Regions from separate parts of the Streptomyces sp. NPDC002868 genome, predicted to be linked through region 2. Evidence: riboswitches for the same ligand, from Rfam matches in the RefSeq annotation. Region 2 holds a riboswitch; the other holds the start of a gene.
What was found. A riboswitch is a leader RNA that binds a small molecule or an ion and turns the genes downstream of it on or off. The one in region 2 is predicted to bind glycine.

Region 1 (7,222 bases), on a different contig from region 2:
TGCCACGACCTTCTCCCCCATCGAAGCGTCCCTCCTCGAGTGGGCACCACGGAGCATCAGCCGCTCGCGTCACGGACGATAATGCCCAGACTGACTGATCCCTAACGTCCCGCGAACGGTCCGCAGCCGGTAGTGTGTACCGAGTGATCGAGCGGCACATTCCTTCGGCATGATGCATACGCAGTTACCACCGCCTGATGCCTGGTGAAAAACACCGACTGGTTTCGGCCTACCGCTCGGCCGATAGAATCCCAGGCTGCGGACCTGCACTCACGAAAAATCGGCAGAAAAACCGCAACAGAAAGACCTGATACCGCCTTACCGGAAATACGCACGAGCGCTAGCAGAAACACTGCGAGAACACGTTTCGTATAAACTCCGTGAACGAGGCAGAGAGTTGGCGCCCGGTGGCCTTTCCGGCCCCTCTGGCCCCGCACGCTGACAGCGCCGTCCGCACCTGCCCTTGCCCCTTGCACCAACCCTTGCACCAACGTGTCTCCGAAGTGAGAGGCGACCCATCATGCCGCTGCTTGTCCCCCCGGCTCCCGCGCCTGCCCTGCGCAGCGTCCTCGCGGCACTCGGTTCCCCGACAGCCGTCCGCGAGGCCCGCACACCCGCCCTCAGGTCCGTCCAGGGACCTCTGAGCCCCGAATTGCCGCTGCCCGTCCATGTACTGGATCAGATCGTGCCGAGCGACAGTGCCCCCTACACCCGCCTCGCGGGCTGGCGTTTCCTGATCCGCAGCGGCGAACGAGCCGTGGCAGCGGCGGAGACGATGCTGACCCCTGACGGCTGGACCTTCTCCCACTTCTTCGAAGGGCCCTACCTGAGCTCCACCGAACGGGCGCTGCGCCAGGCCGAGTCGATGAAGACTCACTTCCAGCCACGGCTGCTCTCCATCCCCGAGCTCTACATGCTCACTCTCTGGCTGCACGGCGACACGGACGCCGACGCCTCGACCGGCACCCCCCTTCCGACGGACGTCCTGGTGCCGCTGCGCCCCGCGCCTCCCGGCATAGCGGCACACCGGGCGCACCGCGTCGCCGATCTGCTGCCGGTGATGACCCTGCGCCTCACACCGGCTCCACTGCTCGGCTCCCCAGCCTGACCGTCCGCCCCCGTTCGAGCCCCGAAACGCGCTGCTCGAGCCCAGCTCACGCCGCCCTTCGCGCCCCGTGACCACCCGGTCGCGGGGCGCACTCCTGCCCCATCCGGACTAGCCCATACCGGCCACCCCGAACCACCCGAAAGGACAGTGGAGTTGAGCTGAACCGTCCGCCCGAGTGATACGTCATTAACCAGTAAGAAGAGCTGCCGCGAAATCCCTGCGGATTGACGCCCGTAGGGCAACACTGGGATCGGACCGACAGATACGGGGGGCGGCCATGAACACCTCATCGAGCCGCAGGACAGTCACAGTCACTACAACGCAGCGAGAGAACCCACCCATGTGCCAGCACCAGCCAGCCTGCCCGACATCCGACTCAGCCGACCGGGAAGCCGCCCGTCTCACGGCGCACCACCCGGAGCAGGGCTGGAGCCTGCTGTGCAACGGCGTACTGCTCTTCGAGGACACCGGTGAACTGCTGCCGGACGGCCAGATCATCGCGCCGCACCGGCCGCGGGCGAGCGGGCAGGTGATGACGGCCGCCTAGCGCCGTCCGTACGACAAGGGGGCCGGCCCGGAGACTGATCTCCGCACCGGCCCCGACGCATGAGCGCCGCCGCGCCCGTCAGTTGTCGTACTCGTCCAGCGGCGGGCAGGAGCAGACGAGGTTACGGTCGCCGAACGCACCGTCGATCCGGCGCACCGGCGGCCAGTACTTGTCCGAGGCGCTCACTCCGGCCGGGAAGACCGCGTCCTCGCGGCTGTACGGGTGCTCCCACTCCCCGCCCAGGGCCGCTGCGGTGTGCGGGGCGTTGCGCAGCGGGTTGTCCTCCGCGGGCCACTCGCCCGAAGCGACCTTCTCGATCTCCCCGCGGATCGCGATCATCGTGTCGCAGAAGCGGTCGATCTCGGTCAGGTCCTCGCTCTCGGTGGGCTCGATCATCAGCGTGCCGGCCACCGGGAAGGACATCGTCGGCGCGTGGAAGCCGTAGTCGATCAGGCGCTTGGCGATGTCGTCGACGCTGACGCCGGTCGCCTTCGACAGCGGCCGCAGGTCCACGATGCACTCGTGCGCGACCAGACCGGCCGGGCCGGTGTAGAGCACCGGGTAGTGCGGCTCCAGGCGCTTGGCGATGTAGTTGGCCGCGAGCACGGCGACCTGCGTCGCCCGCTTGAGGCCCTCGCCGCCCATGAGCCGTACGTACGCCCAGGAGATCGGCAGGATGCCCGCCGAGCCCCACGGGGCGGCCGAGATCGGTCCGACGCCCGTCTCGGGTCCCGCGGTGGGCTGGAGGGGGTGGTTCGGGAGGTACGGGGCGAGGTGCGCCCGTACGCCCACCGGACCGACGCCGGGGCCGCCGCCGCCGTGCGGGATGCAGAAGGTCTTGTGCAGATTGAGGTGCGAGACGTCGCCGCCGAACTTGCCCGGCTTGGCGAGGCCCACCAGCGCGTTGAGGTTGGCGCCGTCGACGTACACCTGGCCGCCGGCCTCGTGCACCTGCGCGCAGATGTCGGCGACATGCTCCTCGAAAACGCCGTGCGTGGACGGGTAGGTGATCATCAGGACCGAGAGCTGGTCGCGGTACTGATCGATCTTGGCGCGCAGGTCCTCGATGTCCACCTCGCCGTCGTCGGCGGTCTTCACCACGACGACCTTCATGCCCGCCATCACGGCGCTGGCGGCGTTGGTGCCGTGTGCGGAGGACGGGATGAGGCAGATGGTGCGCTGGTCGTCACCGTTGGCGCGGTGGTACGCGCGCACGGCGAGCAGACCCGCGAGCTCGCCCTGCGAACCGGCGTTGGGCTGGATGGAGACCGCGTCGTACCCGGTGACCTCGGCGAGGCGCTCCTCCAGCTCATGGATGAGCGTGAGGTACCCGGCGGCCTGCTCGACCGGCGCGAAGGGGTGGATCTGCCCGAACTCCGGCCAGGTGACCGGCTCCATCTCGGTGGTCGCGTTCAGCTTCATGGTGCAGGAGCCGAGCGGGATCATGCCGCGGTCCAGCGCGTAGTCGCGGTCGGCGAGCTTGCGCAGGTAGCGCAGCATCGCAGTCTCGGAACGGTGCTGGTGGAAGACGGGGTGGGTGAGGTAGTCGTCCGTGCGCAGCAGGGCGGCCGGCAGGGTGTCGTCGGTCGCCGCATCGAGCGCCTCGACGTCGGCCTCGACGCCGAAGGCGGCCCAGACTGCGGTCAGTTGGGTACGGGTGGTGGTCTCGTCACACGCGATGGAGAGGTGGTCGGCGTCGACGAGGTGGAGGTTGACCCCGCCCTCACGCGCGGCGGCCACGACGTCGGCGGCCTTGCCCGGCACCCGTGCGGTCAGCGTGTCGAAGTACGCCCCGTGGACGACCTCGACGCCACCGGCCCGCAGCCCCTCGGCGAGGATCGCGGCGTACCGGTGGGTGCGCTGCGCGATCCCCCTGAGCCCATCCGGGCCGTGGTACACGGCGTACATCCCCGCCATCACGGCGAGGAGCACCTGGGCGGTACAGATGTTGCTGGTGGCCTTCTCGCGGCGGATGTGCTGCTCACGGGTCTGCAGCGCGAGCCGGTAGGCCTTGTTGCCGTCCGCGTCCACGGAGACACCGACGAGCCGGCCGGGCAGGCTGCGCGCGAACTTCTCGCGTACGGCCATGAAACCGGCGTGCGGGCCGCCGAAGCCCATCGGGACGCCGAAGCGCTGCGTGGTGCCCACCGCGATGTCGGCGCCCAGCTCGCCGGGCGAGGTGAGCAGGGTGAGCGCCAGCAGATCGGCGGCGACGGTGACGATCGCGCCGAGCTCGTGCGCCTGCTCGATGACGGGCTTGACGTCGCGTACGGCACCGGAGGCACCCGGGTACTGCAGCAGCACGCCGAAAACGCCGCGCTCCGCGATCTCGGCCGGGATGCCGTCGCTGAGGTCGGCGGTGACCACCTCGACGCCGGTGGGCTCGGCGCGGGTCTCGATCACCGCCAGGGTCTGCGGCAGGGTGTCGGCGTCGACCAGGAAGACGCCGTTCTTGACCTTGCCGACCCGGCGGGCCAGCGACATGGCCTCGGCGGCGGCCGTGGCCTCGTCGAGCAGCGAGGCACCGGAGGTGGGCAGACCGGTCAGGTCGGCGACCATCGTCTGGAAGTTGAGCAGCGCCTCGAGCCGGCCCTGGGAGATCTCCGGCTGGTACGGCGTGTACGCGGTGTACCAGGCCGGGTTCTCCATGACATTGCGCAGGATCACCGGCGGCGTGAAGGTGCCGTAGTAGCCAAGGCCGATCATGGGCGCAAGCACCTGATTGCGGTCGGCAAGCGTGCGCAGCTCGGCGAGCACATCCGCCTCGGTACGCGCGCCCGGGAGGTTCAGCGCCTCCGCGCTCTTGATCACATCAGGCACCGCGGCGGCGGTCAGCTCGTCGAGCGAGCCGTAGCCCACCTGTGCCAGCATCTTCGCCTGGGCCTCGGCGTCGGGCCCGATGTGGCGCTGCTCGAAGGGGGTGCCTCGCTCAAGCTGGGAGAGCGGAATGCGGTTGGCGGTCATTTAGGAGGCCTCCTGGTCTGACACGACCGGCGAGGGGCACCACGGCGCGGATGCCCGGACGGCCTCCCCCTCTGTCATCTCAACCTGAGAGTTTCACCGGGGCGCGCGCATGCCACGCTCCGGCTTTCACCGTCGGTGAGAGCGGATGCCGTCCGACGCCCGCCCTGCTTTCCAGAGTGACCTCGTCCGTGCGGTACAGGGGCCTGAGAGATTCCGGGGAGGATTTGCTCCTTCGGCGCCGCCGGTACTTTCACCGGTGGACTCTCCCGCACGGGGTCAGCAGCCGCTTGACAGCCTACCAGCGCGCCCCCTCGTCGATCGCTCAAGTGGCCGACACCCCCGATGTGCACTTTTGTAGTATTTAAACAGCAGTTGCGACCTATTGGAGGGACCGTGCAGACCGATATCGATCCGCGCAGCCTGATCGGCCGCAAGGCGTTCGACCGCAACGGCCACAAGATCGGGACTGTGGACGAGGTGTACCTGGACGATGCCACGGGAGTGCCCGAGTGGGCGGCTGTGCGGACCGGCCTGTTCAGCCGGGACGCGTTCGTCCCGCTGGAGCCGAGCAAGCTGGTCGACGACACCCTGCATGTCCCGTACGAGCGCTCGCTGATCAAGGATGCCCCGGACTTCGGCGTCGGCCGCCATCTCTCCCCGGAGCAGGAGCTTCAGCTGTACCACCACTACGGCCTCGACCTCTCCGAGGCCCCCGAGACGCCCGCTCCCTCCTCGGGGGACCGGTCCTTCGGCCGCGTCGCCGGCCAGGAGGACTGACCCGCACTCTCCACCGTCGCGGGCAGCGCGACGAGCGGCAGCGGATCGGAGGGCTCCAGATCGGGGTCGTCGACCCGGAAGGTGCGTACGCGCCCCGGCGGCGACCCCGGCTCCTCGAACCGGACGGTGACGCGGCCGAGCCCGCTGCCCTGCACCCACCCCGCCCCGTACTCGGCATGCCGCACGTCGTGCCCCGCGGCCCAGCGCCGCGCCGCGAGCGCCTCGTGCTCCGCCCCGCCCGCCCCGGCCTCTGCTCCCGCCCGGGCGCCTGCCCCGGCGCCTGCCTGTGCTCCGGCTCGGGCTCCTGCCCCGGCGTCTGCCCCCGCCGCGGCGTCGGCCTCGTGCGTCTCCCGCTCGCCCTCCGCCGCCGCCTCGTGTGCTTCGCGCTCGGCCTGCTCATCGGCCGCGGCCTGGGCGAAGAGATCCTCCTGGGTGTAGTCCGCGAGCCCCGTCACGCCCACCCCCAGCAGCCGCACCCCGCCCGTGGTGTCCACCGCCTCCAGCAGCCGCCCGGCGGCCTCCCGCACCACCGCCGGATCGTCCGTCGGCCCGCGCAGCGTCTCCGAGCGCGTCAGCGTCGAGAAGTCGTACCGCCGCACCTTCAGCACGATGGTCCGCCCAGAGCGCCCGGACGCCCGAAGCCGCTGCACACACCGGTCGGCCAGCCGCTCCACCTCGATCCGCACCCGCACCCGGTCGTGCAGATCCACATCGAAGGTGTCCTCCACCGACACCGACTTCGCGTCCCGCTCGGCCACCACCGGCCGGTCGTCGTACCCCATGGCCATCAGGAACAGCGAGGTCCCGTGCGCCTTGCCCAGCAGCCGTACGAGCTCGTCCTCGCCCGCCTCCGCCAGCTCGGCGACGGTCGTCATCCCGGCCCTCCGCAGATGCTCCCCGGTGGCCGGCCCCACCCCCGGCAGCGTCCGCACGGACATCGGCCCGAGCAGCTCACGCTCCGTCCCAGGCTCTATGAGCAGCAGGCCGTCCGGTTTCGCCTGCTCGGAGGCGATCTTGGCGAGCATCTTGGATCCCGCGAGCCCGACGGACCCCGTCAGCCCGGTGACGGCGAGGATGTCTCCGCGCAGCCGCTCACCGGCCGCCCGCGCGGAAGCCGAGTCATCGGCCGAGCCCCCCGCCTCCAAGTCGACGAAGGCCTCGTCCAGGCTCAGCGGCTCCACCAGCGGCGAAAGCCTGCCGAGCAGCTCCATCACCTGCTCGCTGACCGCACGGTAGAGCGAGAAGCGCGGCACGAGATACGCGGCGTTCGGCGCCAGCCGCCTTGCCTGCGCCATCGGCATCGCCGAGTGCACACCGAAGCGCCTCGCCTCGTACGAAGCGGTGGCGACGACCCCGCGCGGCCCGAGCCCGCCGACGACGACCGGCTTTCCGCGCAGACTCGGCTTCGCCGCCTGTTCGGCGGCGGCGAAGAAGGCATCCATGTCCAGATGCAGAATCGTCGGCGCGGTTCTCACATGTTCGATGCTGCCCTACGCCACTGACAATGGCGCCGCCCGACGAGCGCGCCATCCGGCAGTGGCGACGGCAACGGCGACCGGCGTCGGCGCTCAGACGGCCCGGTCGCGCCTGCGCCTGGCCAGCTCGTCCGCGGGGTTGTTCCCGACGAGGGTCTCGCCGGTGTCGATCCGCTCGCCGTGCAGCTGAGACAGCGCCGCCTCCACATCCCGCCACACCACGCCGACGGCGATCCCGAAGACTCCCTGGCCGCCCTGGAGCAGGTCGACCACCTCGTCGGGCGACGAGCACTCGTAGACCGTGGCGCCGTCGCTCATGAGTGTCATGCGTTCGAGGTCCGTGAAGCCGCG
Region 2 (7,222 bases):
GCCACGGAGAACTCCTAGGGGGTTGGTAGACGCCGTTGTCTGCCGGGGTGGTGCAGAAGCGAGCGGGGTACAGCGAGCGGGGTACACGGTGCGGGGCACCGCGCGCACTGTCCAGTGTGCGCGGTGCCCCAAGGGTTCGTACAAAAGCGTTTCGCACAAAACCGTACGGAACTACTTCAGGCCGGGGTAAAGCGGGTGCTTCGCGGCCAGCGCCGAGACCCGTGCGCTCAGCGCCTGAGTGTCGTACGACGGCTTCAGCGCCTCGGCGATGATGTCGGCAACCTCACGGAAGTCCTCGTCCTGGAAACCGCGGGTGGCCAGCGCCGGGGTGCCGATCCGCAGACCCGAGGTGACCATCGGCGGCCGCGGGTCGCTCGGAATGGCGTTCCGGTTGACGGTGATGCCCACCTCGTGGAGCCGGTCCTCGGCCTGCTGGCCGTCCAGCTCGGAGTTGCGCAGGTCGACCAGGACCAGGTGCACATCGGTGCCGCCCGACAGGACGGAGACCCCGTGCTCGGTCACATCGTCCCGGACCAGACGCGCGGCGAGGATCTGGGCGCCGTCGATGGTGCGCTGCTGGCGCTCCTGGAACTCCTCGGACGCCGCGACCTTGAAGGCGACCGCCTTCGCCGCGATGACGTGCTCCAGCGGACCGCCCTGCTGGCCCGGGAAGACCGCCGAGTTGATCTTCTTGGCGAGCTCCTGTGTGGACAGGATCACACCGCCGCGCGGACCGCCGAGGGTCTTGTGCGTGGTGGTGGTGACGACATGGGCGTGCGGCACCGGGTTGGGGTGCAGCCCGGCGGCGACGAGACCCGCGAAGTGGGCCATGTCGACCATCAGATACGCGCCGACCTCGTCGGCGATCCGGCGGAAGGCCGCGAAGTCCAGGTGACGGGGGTACGCGGACCAGCCGGCCACGATCAGCTTCGGCTTCGACTCCTTGGCGAGCCGCTCGACCTCGGCCATGTCGACCTGACCGGTGGCGTCGTCGACGTGGTACGCGACCACGTTGTAGAGCTTGCCGGAGAAGTTGATCTTCATGCCGTGGGTCAGGTGCCCGCCGTGGGCGAGGTTCAGACCCATGATCGTGTCGCCCGGCTTGAGCAGCGCGAACATCGCGGCCGCGTTCGCCTGGGCGCCCGAGTGCGGCTGGACGTTGGCGTGCTCGGCGCCGAAGAGCTCCTTGATGCGGTCGATGGCGATCTGCTCGACGACATCGACGTGCTCGCAGCCGCCGTAGTAGCGGCGGCCGGGGTAGCCCTCGGCGTACTTGTTGGTGAGGACGGAGCCCTGCGCCTCCATGACCGCGACCGGAGCGAAGTTCTCCGAGGCGATCATCTCGAGGGTGGACTGCTGACGGTGGAGCTCGGCGTCGACAGCGGCGGCGACGTCGGGGTCCAGTTCGTGGAGAGGGGTGTTGAGAACAGACATGCCATACGTCCTTAGGAGCCGGAGAACTCGGTGTACTCGTCGGCGGAGAGCAGGTCCTTCGGCTCCTCCGTGACGCGCACCTTGAAGAGCCAGCCGCCCTCGAAGGGGGCGGAGTTCACCAGCGACGGGTCGTCCACCACGTCCTGGTTGGCCTCGACGACCTCACCGCTGACCGGCGAGTACAGGTCGCTGACCGACTTGGTCGACTCCAGCTCGCCGCAGGTCTCGCCCGCGGTCACCGTGTCACCGACTTCCGGGAGCTGTACGTACACCACATCGCCGAGCGCGTTGGCCGCGTGCTCCGTGATGCCGACCGTCGACACGCCGTCCTCGGCGGGCGACAGCCACTCGTGCTCCTTGCTGTAGCGCAGCTGCTGGGGGTTGCTCATGGCCTGAATTCTCCTGTACGCGGGGGAGTGCTGCTGAACGGGCGTGGTGTGGTGCTGAAGATCACTTCTGGCGCTTGTAGAACGGCAGCGCGACGACCTCGTACGGCTCGTGGGCGCCGCGGATGTCGACGCCGACGCCCTCGGTGCCGGGAGCGGCGTGCGCCGCGTCCACGTACGCGATGGCGATCGGCTTGCCCAGCGTCGGCGACGGGGCGCCCGAGGTGACCGCGCCGATCACCTGACCGCCTGCGACGACCTGGTAACCGGCGCGGGGGACCCGGCGGCCCTCGGCGATCAGGCCGACGAGCGTGCGCGGCGGGTTGGCCCCGGCGCGCTCGGCGGCGGCCTCAAGGGCCTCACGGCCGACGAAGCGCCCGCCATTGGCCGTCTTCTCGAACTTCACGACCCGGCCCAGGCCCGCGTCGAACGGTGTCAGCGCGGTCGTCAGCTCGTGCCCGTACAGCGGCATGCCCGCCTCCAGGCGCAGCGTGTCGCGACAGGAGAGGCCGCAGGGGATCAGACCGGCCGGCGCTCCGGCATCGGTCAGCGCCTGCCAGAGCTTCTCGGCGTGCTGTGGCTCGACGAAGAGCTCGAAGCCGTCCTCGCCGGTGTAACCGGTGCGGGCGATCAGCGCCGGGACGCCGGCGACCGTGCCGGGCAGGCCCGCGTAGTACTTCAGCCCGTCCAGGTCGGCGTCGGTCAGCGACTTCAGAATGCCCGGGGACTGGGGGCCCTGGACGGCGATCAGGGCATACGCGTCACGGTCGTCGCGCACCTCGGCGTCGAAGCCCTCCGAGCGCTCGGTCAGAGCGTCCAGGACGATCTGCGCATTGCCCGCGTTGGCGACGACCATGTATTCGGTATCGCCGAGGCGGTAGACGATCAGGTCGTCGAGGATCCCGCCGTCCTCCTGGCAGATCATGGTGTAGCGGGCGCGGCCGACGGCGACACCGCCGATGTTGCCGACCAGTGCGTAGTCGAGGAGGTCGGCGGCCTGCGGCCCGGTGACGGTGATCTCGCCCATGTGGGAGAGGTCGAAGAGGCCGGCCTTGGTGCGGACGGCGTTGTGTTCGTCGCGCTCACTGCCGTACCGCAGCGGCATGTCCCAGCCCGCGAAGTCGGTCATGGTCGCGCCCAGTGAACGGTGCAGGGCGTCGAGAGCGGTCAGACGGGGGGCGTTGCTCATAGATGTGGCTCCCAGGGCATGCTGGCGAGGACAATCCTCCCCATCTGTCATCGGAACCTGAGAGGTTCGTCGCGACCGCACGTATTGGTGGTCGTGACTTGCACCTTGGGTGGAGCCACTCGACAGCGGCTCGCTTTTCAGATCTGCCTCATCACACGCGGTACGGGGCCTGAGAGATTCAAGGGAGGGACTTGCTCCTTCGGCGCCCGGCGCACACAGTGGCCAGGACTCTCCCGCGTGGATTCAAGCGGCCGGTATGCAGTTGGCGCGCACATCATTGCACGCATCGTGGCGGAGTGGGGCGACAGGCCCTCGGCTGCAATATGGTTGTGCCGCATTACCGTTTCTTTACACTTCATGGGCAAGGGTGGGTAACCCGACATGGGGGAGGGTGATGACGTTGCACCGCTCCGAGGCGTACGCGACGACCGCGGGGGTGCCCGCCCCGCCGGGCGGGGCCGCTCGGCGACTGGCCGAGGTGCCCGCGCCCGTGCTGCGTGACCTGAGAGACCGCTCGGGTCACAGCCCGCGCAGTCTGGTCTTCGCCGCCGGTGACGTGGTGGTCGTCTCCGGCCTGCCCGGCAGCGGAAAGTCCACGCTGATCCGGCGCGCGGCGCGCGGCCGCGGCATCGACTCGCAGGACACCCGTGACCGGTGGGACGCGCGGATGCCGAAGCTCCTGCCGTACGCCGTCTACCGCCCGCTGGTCCGGATCGCGCACTACGCCGGACTGCGGCGCGCGCTGCGCTCCGGCGAGAGCGTCGTCGTACATGACTGCGGCACCCAGGCCTGGGTGCGGCGCTGGCTGGCCCGCGAGGCGCGCCGCCGCGGCCGCGGCCTGCATCTGGTGCTGCTTGACGTCACGCCCGCGGTGGCGAGGGAGGGCCAGCGCGAGCGCGGCCGCGGAGTGTCGGGGTACGCATTCGCCAGGCACCGGCGGGCGGTGGGCCGTCTGGTCGGCGACGCGGAGGCCGGGCGGCTGCCCGCGGGCTGCGCGTCTGCGGTGCTGCTGGACCGCGACTCGGCGGGGGTGCTCGGCCGGGTCGGCTTCGAGGAGTCGAAAGCAGGCCCGTCCGGCGATTGAGGACAATGGGGGCCGAAGGCCGCGCCCCCACCCGCCCCGGCGGACCCCCACGGCGTTAGGGTCGTGGCGCGCAACCGTGGGAACGCAGGGGGAGAAGGACAGCACATGCAGACACCGGAGCATCCGCATCCGCATCCGTACGGCGGCTGGCCGGCGAACGAGCTCGAAGAGGTGCTCGCCGCATCCCTCGGCAACCCCTCGGCCGGAGGCCGCCTCGTCGAGGTGCTCGGCCGCAGCCAGATCTGGGTGCCGCTGCCGAACGGCGGCGGTCCGGACAGCCCCGACCTCGATCTGCCCACCATGGAGATCGACGGGGCCGCGTACGTCCCGGTCTTCAGCTCCGAGCAGCAGTTCCTGCACTGCGTCGGCAGCCATATGCCCTTCACCATCGCCCCCGCCCGCGAATTCGCCCGCGGACTGCCCCCGCAGCTCGGCATCGCCGTGAACCCGGGCGGCACGGTCGGCGCCCCGCTGCCGCCGCCCGCCGTCGCCGAGCTGTGCCGGGTGGGACGCACGCCCCTCGACGGTCCGGCGACCGGCGGCCGGGTGCGGCTCTTCGAACCCGACTGGCAGGAGGAGCCGGTGGACTTCCTCGCCGCCGCGGCCGGTGAGTTCGAGAGCTCCGGCGTCGTCGTCACCGCCCGCCGTGCGCTCGCCTCCATCGAGGGTGAGTCGCCGACCCTGTTCATCGGCGTCCAGCTCTCCTCCTGGGAGGCCGCCGAGCGCAACGCCCCGATGGATGCGCTCGGCCGGGCGCTGGGCCGGGTCCAGGTGGGCTGGCCGGTCAATCTCGTACTGCTGGATGTGGCGCAGGACCCGGTCGGCATATGGATGCTGGAACGGGTGCGGCCCTTCTACCAACGACAGCACGTGTAGTCGTCAAGTCGGCGTCAGAACTCCCGATTAAGCTGGTTTGATGGCCAGGCCGGACCCGCCGCACTTGTGTGCCGGGTGGATCGAAGAGGGGCGGAACCCAGGGTGAGTGCGTCAGGCACCGCGGCGGCCGGGCAGGTCGAGCACATGCTGCGCCAGGTGACTCCTGGGCGCTACGACGCGTACGAGGCGCTGCTGCAGGCGATCGCCGACCCGGCCGGCGGCCGGCTCTGGATGCTGCTCTGGCACGGCCAGGCGGGCTCGCCCGACGCCCAGTACGGGAACATGGAGGTCGACGGCGTCGGCTACGCCCCTTGCGTCACCTCCGCCCAAGAGCTCTCGGTCTGCGGCTGGAACCGCGCCCACGAAGTGGTCAGCGGCCCGGATGTCGCCCGCGCCCTGTTCCCCGACCGCTGGGGAATCTGGCTCAACCCGCACGCCCCCGGCGGCGGCGTCGGCATCCCCTGGCTCGATCTGCGCCGGATCGCCACCGGCCTCGACCGGATGCCCGCCGGTCCCCTGCGGATGTCCGAGCCCGCCATCGACATCCCGCACTTCTACGGCCTGCTGTCGCAGCACGCCCACCGCACAGCCGCGGTCCGTTCGTTGCGCCGCGCCTGGGTGCAGCCCGCGCTCGGCGCTCCGTATCTCGCCATCGGGCTCGATCTGTACGACACCGGCAGGCAGTCCGTGGACGCGGTGCGGGCCATGATGCAGCAGTCGATCGCCGCGGTTCCGGACGGGCTGCCGGTCTCCACCGTCGCGATGTCCGACGAGTACGACCCGGTGACGATGTGGCTGCGGGCCAACGCCCGTCCGTTCTACGACCGTGACGCCCACGGCGGCGCACCGGTGGTGGGGGCCGCCCCGGCGGAGCCGGGGGGCGGCTACGGCTACCCTCCGCCGCACGGCCGCTGAAACCTTTACACAACGGCACACAACGGCACCATTGCCGTCCTGGCCCAACACATTCCGTGCCCTGTAGTGATGGTCAGGTGAGATTGTGTGCGTCTTGGGTCTCAAAGGCCTTTCAATCGAATGAGTTGACGGGTGCGGCGGATGGGTCCGCATGGCGGTACCTCACTCAACTTTCGCCCGATACGCGGTAGATGGCGATCCGCTCAGTCAGAGCCGTCGTCCGTATAACGGAACCCCCTCCCCTCATCACGTTTGAGCAAACATTCCCCGGGGGGGCTGGCGGGTGATCGCGAGACCATTGAAGACTCCCGCAGCAAGGGGATATTCGCCCCTGTGTACGGCGTGCTTCACGCGTACTTCTCGCACCAAAGCTCCACGTGCACCACAAGTTGTGAAAAATGCCGCTACAGCGGCGGGTACGGGCCGGTCACCTCCGGCCGAGAGGGGTCCCCACCACGATGACGGCACCATTGCACGACACGAGCGCGGACGCGGACAAGGCCGCAGCCGTCGATGTCGCGGCGGATGTAGTCAAGAAGTCGGTAGAAGGGCGGTCGCTGCGACAGATCGCCTGGACCCGCCTCAAGCGGGACAAGCTGGCGCTGGCCGGCGGCGTCGTCGTCATCTTCCTGGTGCTCGTGGCGATCTTCGCGCCGCTGATCGTGAGTCTGCTCGGCCACCCGCCCAACGAGTTCCACCAGGACGAGATCGACCCGCTGTTCGGCACCCCCAAGGGCGCCTTCGGCGGCATCAGTTCGGACTTCCTGCTGGGTCTCGAGCCGCAGAACGGCCGCGACGTGTTCAGTCGCATCGTCTACGGCGCCCGCATCTCGCTGCTCGTGGCCTTCCTCGCGGCGCTGGTCGCCGTTCTGCTCGGCACCATCTTCGGCATCGTGGCCGGTTACTTCGGCGGCTGGGTCGACGCGATCATCAGCCGGGTGATGGACATGCTGCTGGCCTTCCCGCAGCTGCTCTTCATCATCTCGCTGGTCTCCGTCCTCCCCAGCGATCTGTTCGGCCTCACCGGCACCAGCGTCCGCATCGCCGTCCTGGTCATGGTGATCGGCTTCTTCGGCTGGCCGTACGTGGGACGCATCGTGCGCGGCCAGACCCTCTCGCTGCGTGAGAAGGAGTACGTCGAGGCGGCCCGGAGCCTGGGCGCCGGTCAGCGGTACGTCCTCTTCAAGGAGTTGCTGCCCAACCTGGTCGCGCCGATCACCGTCTACACCACCCTGATGATCCCCACGAACATCCTCACAGAGGCGGCGCTCAGCTTCCTCGGGGCAGGTGTGAGGCCGCCGACGGCCTCCTGGGGGCAGATGCTCTCCAAGGCCGTGG

Region 1: another riboswitch for glycine. It lies ahead of gcvP (aminomethyl-transferring glycine dehydrogenase); the one in region 2 lies ahead of gcvT (glycine cleavage system aminomethyltransferase GcvT).

What each region holds. Positions count from the first base shown of each region.
Region 1 is NZ_JBVHDR010000005.1:503,986-511,207, forward strand. It holds gene ACZ3H8_RS19045 (glutamate-cysteine ligase family protein) at 1-21, opposite strand, end outside; gene ACZ3H8_RS19050 (hypothetical protein) at 521-1,108, shown strand; gene ACZ3H8_RS19055 (DUF5999 family protein) at 1,449-1,655, shown strand; gene gcvP (aminomethyl-transferring glycine dehydrogenase) at 1,734-4,619, opposite strand; glycine riboswitch at 4,801-4,898, opposite strand; gene ACZ3H8_RS19065 (PRC-barrel domain-containing protein) at 5,001-5,396, shown strand; gene ACZ3H8_RS19070 (DNA polymerase IV) at 5,306-6,871, opposite strand; gene ACZ3H8_RS19075 (MerR family transcriptional regulator) at 6,965-7,222, opposite strand, start outside.
Region 2 is NZ_JBVHDR010000012.1:291,219-298,440, reverse strand. It holds gene ACZ3H8_RS31465 (L-serine ammonia-lyase) at 1-5, opposite strand, end outside; gene glyA (serine hydroxymethyltransferase) at 172-1,434, opposite strand; gene gcvH (glycine cleavage system protein GcvH) at 1,446-1,823, opposite strand; gene gcvT (glycine cleavage system aminomethyltransferase GcvT) at 1,885-3,009, opposite strand; glycine riboswitch at 3,158-3,255, opposite strand; gene ACZ3H8_RS31445 (AAA family ATPase) at 3,404-4,093, shown strand; gene ACZ3H8_RS31440 (enhanced serine sensitivity protein SseB) at 4,199-4,969, shown strand; gene ACZ3H8_RS31435 (enhanced serine sensitivity protein SseB C-terminal domain-containing protein) at 5,072-5,884, shown strand; gene ACZ3H8_RS31430 (ABC transporter permease) at 6,343-7,222, shown strand, end outside.